DNA from 2 places in the Chromobacterium sp. genome. Region 1 is predicted to be linked to the other one. Evidence: predicted binding sites of a transcription regulator. Region 1 holds the regulator's gene; the other holds the start of a gene.

What was found. The regulator sigma-54, encoded in region 1, starts transcription at its own class of promoters, with help from an activator protein. The targets are predictions, from matches to a motif close to CTGGCACGCTTCATGCTT.
Region 2: the regulator sigma-54 is predicted to act here: its motif matches at 1,976-1,993, upstream of ACE3QM_RS09180 (ANTAR domain-containing response regulator).

Annotation. Positions count from the first base shown of each region.
Region 1 is NZ_JAYSGF010000010.1:34,038-37,328, forward strand. Features, by position in the region: gene lptB (LPS export ABC transporter ATP-binding protein) at 1-415, shown strand, start outside; gene ACE3QM_RS07330 (RNA polymerase factor sigma-54) at 419-1,843, shown strand; gene hpf (ribosome hibernation-promoting factor, HPF/YfiA family) at 1,911-2,225, shown strand; gene ptsN (PTS IIA-like nitrogen regulatory protein PtsN) at 2,347-2,808, shown strand; gene hprK (HPr(Ser) kinase/phosphatase) at 2,801-3,291, shown strand, end outside.
Region 2 is NZ_JAYSGF010000013.1:28,603-31,893, reverse strand. Features, by position in the region: gene ACE3QM_RS09185 (CmpA/NrtA family ABC transporter substrate-binding protein) at 238-1,335, opposite strand; gene ACE3QM_RS09180 (ANTAR domain-containing response regulator) at 1,353-1,943, opposite strand; gene ACE3QM_RS09175 (glycoside hydrolase family 19 protein) at 2,162-3,291, opposite strand, start outside.

The DNA.
Region 1 (3,291 bases):
GGAAGTGTCCGGCCTCAAGGGCAAGGAGTTGGAAAAAGAGCTGGACCTGCTGCTGGACGACCTCAACATCGGCCACCTGCGCGACAGCAGCGCGCTGTCGCTGTCCGGCGGCGAGCGCCGCCGCGTGGAGATCGCCCGCGTGCTGGCCACCCGGCCGCGCTTCATCCTGCTGGACGAACCCTTCGCCGGCGTCGACCCGATCGCGGTGATCGACATCCAGAAAATCATCTCCTTCCTGAAGGAGCGCGGCATCGGCGTGCTGATCACCGACCACAATGTGCGCGAAACCCTGCGCATCTGCGACCGCGCCTACATCATCAGCGAAGGCTCGGTGCTCGCCTCCGGCGAGCCGGAAGAACTGGTCAACAACGAGAAGGTGCGCGAAGTCTATCTTGGCGAACACTTCCACCTGTAAGCGATGAAACAGACCCTTCAGCTCAAGGTATCGCAGCAGCTGACCCTGACGCCGCAGCTGCAGCAGTCGATCAAGCTGCTGCAGATGTCCACGCTCGACCTGCAGACCGAGGTCGAACGCTTCCTGCTGGACAATCCCTTGCTTGAGCGCGGCGACGAGGCGCCGCAGGGCGAGACGCCGGACAGCGCCGCCAGTCAGGAGCAGGACGGCCCGGCGGAAAGCCGCGAAGAAAGCGGCGGCGACGAGGCCGAGCGCGGCGGCGAGGCCGGTGAACTGAGCGACTGGGGCAGCGGCGCACGCCGCGGCGACGGCGACGATGAGCTGGACCCTATGCTCAACGTCCCCTGCCCGGTCAGCCTGCGCGAACACCTGCTGGCGCAGCTGGGCGAGGTGGCGCTGCCGACGCGCGATCACGCCATCGTCCGGCTGCTGATCGAAGAACTGGACGACGACGGCTATCTGAGCCAGGAACTGGAAGACATCGCCAGCCATCTGCCGCTGGAGCTGGAAGTCGAAACCGACGAGCTGATGATAGGCCTGCGCCTGCTGCAGCAGTTCGATCCGCCCGGCGTCGGCGCGCGCTCGCTGCCGGAAGCGCTGGCGCTGCAGCTGCAGCGGCTGGACCCGGACGAGCCGCAGCGCGGCCTGGCGCTGGCCATCGTCCGTGATCACCTGGCCTTGCTCGGCAATCGCGACTACACCCGGCTAAAGAAACTGCTGAGCGTGGACGACGCCGCGCTGCGCGCCGCCCAGGCGCTGATCGCCCGCCTCAACCCCCGCCCCACCGCCGGTTTCGGCGCCAGCGACACCCAGTACGTGATTCCGGATGTCTCGGTCAAAAAACGCAAGGGACGCTGGGTGGCGACGCTCAACGGCGGCGCCGTGCCGCGTTTGCGCGTCAACCAGATGTACGCGCGCTTGCTGGCGGAAAACCGCGGCGGCAACGGCGAAATGTCCTCGCGGCTGCAGGAAGCAAAATGGCTGGTGAAGAACATCCAGCAGCGATTTGACACTATCCTGAAAGTGGCGGAAGCTATCGTTGACAGGCAGCAATCGTTCTTTGAACACGGTGAAGTGGCCATGCGCCCGCTGATTCTGCGCGATATCGCGGACGAGCTGGGCCTGCATGAATCCACGGTTTCCCGAGTCACCACCCAAAAGTACCTGCTGTGCCCGCGCGGGCTGTTCGAGCTCAAGTATTTCTTCGGCAGCTCGCTGGAAACCGACAGCGGCGGCGAGTGCTCGGCCACCGCGATCAAGGCCCATATCCGCAGCCTGATCGACGCCGAAGCGCCAAGCAAACCGTTGTCCGACAGCGCCCTGGTCGAAGCGCTGGCCAAGCAGGGAATACAAGTTGCCAGACGCACGATAGCCAAGTATCGTGAAGCCATGCAGATACCGCCGGTCAACCAGCGCAAGACGCTGTGATCCCGGCGGCAGAATACAGCGATCCGGCCGACCCGACCGGACTGTCAACACCAGAAGGAGCTAGGGTATGAACCTCAAAGTAACTGGACTGCATCTGGAAGTAACTCCCGCCCTGCGCGAATACGTCGAAACCAAAATGGAGCGCGTTACTCGTCATGTCGACCATGTGATCGACATTTCCGTTACTCTGTCTGTTGATAAACTGGTGCAAAAAGCTGAAGTCAACGTGCATCTGTCCGGCAAGGACATCCACGTGGAAGCCACCGAGTCCGATATGTACGCCGCCATCGATCTGCTGATCGACAAGCTGGACCGTCAAGTGCTGAAACACAAGGAAAAGCAGTCTGAACACCGTGCTCCGGCCCCCGAAGCCAGCCTGTAATTCCTTGATCTGGAAGGCGGGAGCCTGCGGGTTCCCGCTTTTCTTTGCACTTGCCCGTTTTCAGTACTATCAAGGCAACGTAGAATTGCCGGGTTTTTCTCAGCCGCATGCATAATCCAATATGAACCTCATCGGCAAAATCCTGACTCCCGAACACGTGCTGCTCGACCTCGATGTCGCCAGCAAGAAACGCGTGTTCGAGCAAGTTGGCCTCTTGGTTGAAAATACCCGGGGCATCGCGCGCAGCGAAATCTTCGATTGTCTGTTCGCCCGCGAAAAACTCGGCTCCACTGGCCTGGGCCAGGGCGTGGCGATTCCGCACGGCCGCGCGCGCGGCCTGAAGGAGGCGATGGGCGTGTTCATTCGCCTGAAAACCCCTATCCCCTTCGACGCGCCCGACGGCAAGCCGGTGCAGTGCCTGTTTGTGCTGCTGGTGCCGGAACAGGCGACCGATCTGCATCTGCAAGTGCTGTCCGAACTGGCCCAGCTATTCTCCAGCCGCCAGATGCGCGAGCAGATGCTGGGCACCGCCGCGCGCGACGAGCTCTACCAGCTGCTCAATAATTGGGTGCCCAATGCCTAGCATCAGCGTCCGCCGGCTGTACCAGGAAAACCAGCAGAAGCTCAACCTGACCTGGGTCGCGGGCACCGGCGGCGCCGACAATATGATAGGCAACGACGAGCAGCGCCCGACGCAGGCGCTGGTCGGCCACCTCAATTTCATCCACCCCAACCGGGTCCAGGTGCTGGGCCTCGCCGAGGTGGACTATCTGAACCGGCTGGAGCAATCCGCCGCCAAGACCGCGCTGGACCAGCTGTTCCACAAGAGCATGTCGGTGGTGATGGTGGCCAACGACCAGCCGGTGCCCAAGCTGCTGCGCGACTACTGCCACACCCACAACGTCCCGCTGATGACCACCAAGCTGGAAAGCCCCTACCTGATGGATGTGCTGCGCATCTATCTGGCGCGGGCGCTGGCGGTGTCCACCGTGCTGCACGGCGTGTTTCTCGACGTGTTCGAGATCGGCGTGCTGATCATGGGCGATTCGGCGATGGGCAAGAGCGA
Region 2 (3,291 bases), on a different contig from region 1:
TAGCAGGAGCGGACGCCGTTGTCCGTTGCCGTCCCGGCCGCCATTGGCCGGACAAGCATTTGAGGCGGGCGCGGCACGTCTTTGTGCCAGGCCCGGCTTGACATATGCAAACGCCGTGCCAGCCGCGCGGCGGCTGAAAGCCTGGTTTTATCTAGGTTTGCGGCGAAGAAAACGCACCGCGCTGGTGCGAAAATAGCCGGCCGCGCACTGAGTTTGTGCGTTGCAGCATGAGATGGTTCAGCCTGGCTGCTTCACGGCCGTTTGGTAGCGCGGCCGTCCGTCCCATTCCACGCCGTCGCACAGCCGGCCATGGCGCAGCTGCCGTGCCGGCACCGGCAGGCCCAGCGCGTCCGCCGCCTGCCGGTAGAGCCGGGTCTGGCTCACCGTGGCTGCGACTGCTTGCGCGTCCTCGTCGCCGCGCAGCCAGCCCCAGCGCCGGAACTGGTCGATGAACCAGACGCCGTCGGACGGATAGGGGTAGTTGACCCGGCCCTGATCGAAGAAGCGCAGCGCCGACGCGCCGGCGGCGGCCGAGGGCAGGGTGGCGGCGATCAGCGTTTCCGGCAGGGCGATGTGTTCCGGCCGCGCCAGCCAGCGCGCCGCCTGGCGGCGGTGATCGCTGTGTTCCAGCCAGCGGCAGGCCTCCAACAGCACCATGATCAGCGCATGGGCGGCGGCGGCTTCTTTGTGCGCGAACTCACGGCGGCAGAGCAGGGCTTTTTCCGGGTGGCCGGGCCAGATGTCGCCGCTGGAAACGGCGATGCGGCCGGCCTGGCGCGCCGCCGCCTGCTGGTGCCAGGGCTCGCCGGCGCAAAAGCCGTCCAGTTGGCCGGCCTCCAGCGCCGCGCCCATCTGCGGCGGAGGAATCACCACCAGGCGCGCGTCGCGCAGCGGGTCCAGGCCTTGAGCCGCCAGCCAGTAGTTGAGCCATAGCGCATGGGTGCCGGCGGGAAAGGTGTGCGCCAGCGTCAGCGGCGCGCCGCCCTGGCGCACGCGGCGCGGCAAGGCCTGCTGCGGCGCTGCGGCCAGAGCGTCGGCCAGCGGATGGCTGAGGGTGATGGCCTGGCCGTTCTGGTTCAGCGTCATCAGCAGCGCCATGTCCGCTTGCGGGCCGGCCAGACCCAGCTGCATGCCGTAGGCCAGGCCGTAAAGCGCCGCGGCGGCGTGCAGGCGGCCGTCCAGCAGCTTGTCGCGCACCGCGCTCCACGAAGGCTGGCGCAGCAATTCCAGTTCCAGGCCGTGGCGGCGGTCCAGCCCAAGCTGGCGCGCGACGATCAGCGGCGCGCTGTCGGTCAGCGGCAGATAGCCCAGGCGCAGGCGGTGCGGAATGGTCATGAGGGTTTCCTTGCGGTTCAACCTAGCAGTTCGGCGGCCTGGATCAGTTGCCGGGCGAGGTCGGCGATGCGCAGGCCCTCGCGCATCGCCTGGCGGCGCAGCGCCTGGTAGGCGTCGTTTTCGCTGAGCCGGCGCTTGTCCATCAGAATGCCCTTGGCGCGCTCGATCAGCTTGCGCTCGGCCAGTTGCTGTTCCGCCGCCGCCAGCCGCTGTCGCAGCCGGGCGTCCTCGGCGAAGCGGGCGCGGGCCAGGTCGATGATGGGCGCCAGCCGCGCCGCGTCGGCCTGATCCACCACATAGGCCGCCACGCCGGCGTGGACCGCGGCTTCTATGGTGGGCAGATCGCCCTGATCGGCGAACATCACCACCGGGTGCGGCGCGATCTCGCCCAGCAGCGCCAGTTGTTCCAGGGTGTCGCGCGACGGCGATTCGGTGTCCACGATCACCACGTCCGGTCGCAGCCGCTCCACCGCCTGCAGCAGCGCCGCGGCGCTATCCACTTCGGCGATGACGGCGTAGCCGGCGCGCGCCAGCGCCTGGCGCAGCGAGGCGATGGTTTTGGCGTGGTCGTTGACCAGCAGCAGGCGCAGCGGCGGAGGGGCGGACATTGCAATGCCGATGGAAAGGGATGGATTCGCTGAAGCAAGCGCCGTGCCCAAGGGAAATCTTGATGCGATTTTTAGCGAGGACGTCGCCGGATTGACGCGGTGTTTAGCCGCGATGGCTTATCGTTGAGCGGAGACAAGGCCAATGGACGGGGAGGTGACGCACGGGTGAACAAGAGTCGTTGGCGAGGCCGGCCCCGCTCACGCGGGGCCGGCCAATTTCATTTCAGCTTGATCTTCCAGTTGTCCTCGACGCAGCGCTGGTAGTTGCCGGCTTGCAGCGCGCTGTACGGGGTCTGATAGCTCACCAACTGACACTTGTAGTCATTGCCCCATTTCCAGTCCTGCTCCCAGTAAATATTGTAAGCGGCGGAGCTGGCGGCGCTGAAGCGCTGCATATTGGCGCAGGACAATTGCTCGTTGCCGTAGTCCCAGCCCAGATCGTTGGCGAACTGGCGGTAGTAGTCGATGCGGTTCTGCGCCGCCTGGCGCTCGGTGCCGCCGCCGCATTCCGCGTTGATGATCTGGATGGTGGTGGCGAAGTTGTTGCCGGCGCCGGCCGCCTTGTCCGCGGCATTGGGCACCCAGGTGCCGTCCAGCACGTGCAGCATCGACGGTTTGGGCGGCTGCGGGTAGACGAAGAAGAAGGTGGCCGAGGTCAGATTCAGCCAGGTGGAGGCCACCAGGTCCGGGTTCTGCAGCAGCACCGATTGGTCGCCGTCGTGCATGGCCTGGGAGAAGGGGCCGTAGTTGTAGTTGTAGGACAGCTGCTTGGCGCCGCGGCCGAAGTATTTTTTCCAGCTGCCGTCGGCGTTCTTGCCGCAGGTCCATACCTTGTTGAATACCGGATCGGCGCACTCGGTGTTGTAGCCGCAGCCGGGGCCGGTTTCGGCGCAGCCCATCTCGCGCAGGTATTTCAGGCCCTGCCGCCATTCCGGCACCGTGTCGCTGCGGTTGTGATCGCCGGTTTCCTGGGCGAAGTGGGCGAACATGGTGGCCAGGCTGTGGCGGCAGATGGCGTCGCCGTCGCGGCCGTCGCCGTAGTCGTCGCAGATGGCAGGAAACTTGGCGATGGCTTGCAGGAAACGCTGGTAGCTGTAGCTGGCGTCGCGGCGCGAGAAGTAATACTCCCATTTGGCCGCCGGCAGCAGGCGTTCCACCCGACGCACGTTCAGCGGGTTGGCGGCGCGGCCGGGCGCCACCTGTTCCACTTGGGCGTTGGGCAGGGTGCGGATCGAGGCCTTGACGCTGCGGAAGAAGGGGGTGTCGGTCAGACTGGCCTCGTATTGCAGTGCCTGTTGCAGCGTGGGCGGCTGTGCCTGGGCGGTGGCGGTCTGCGCGGCGGCCTTGG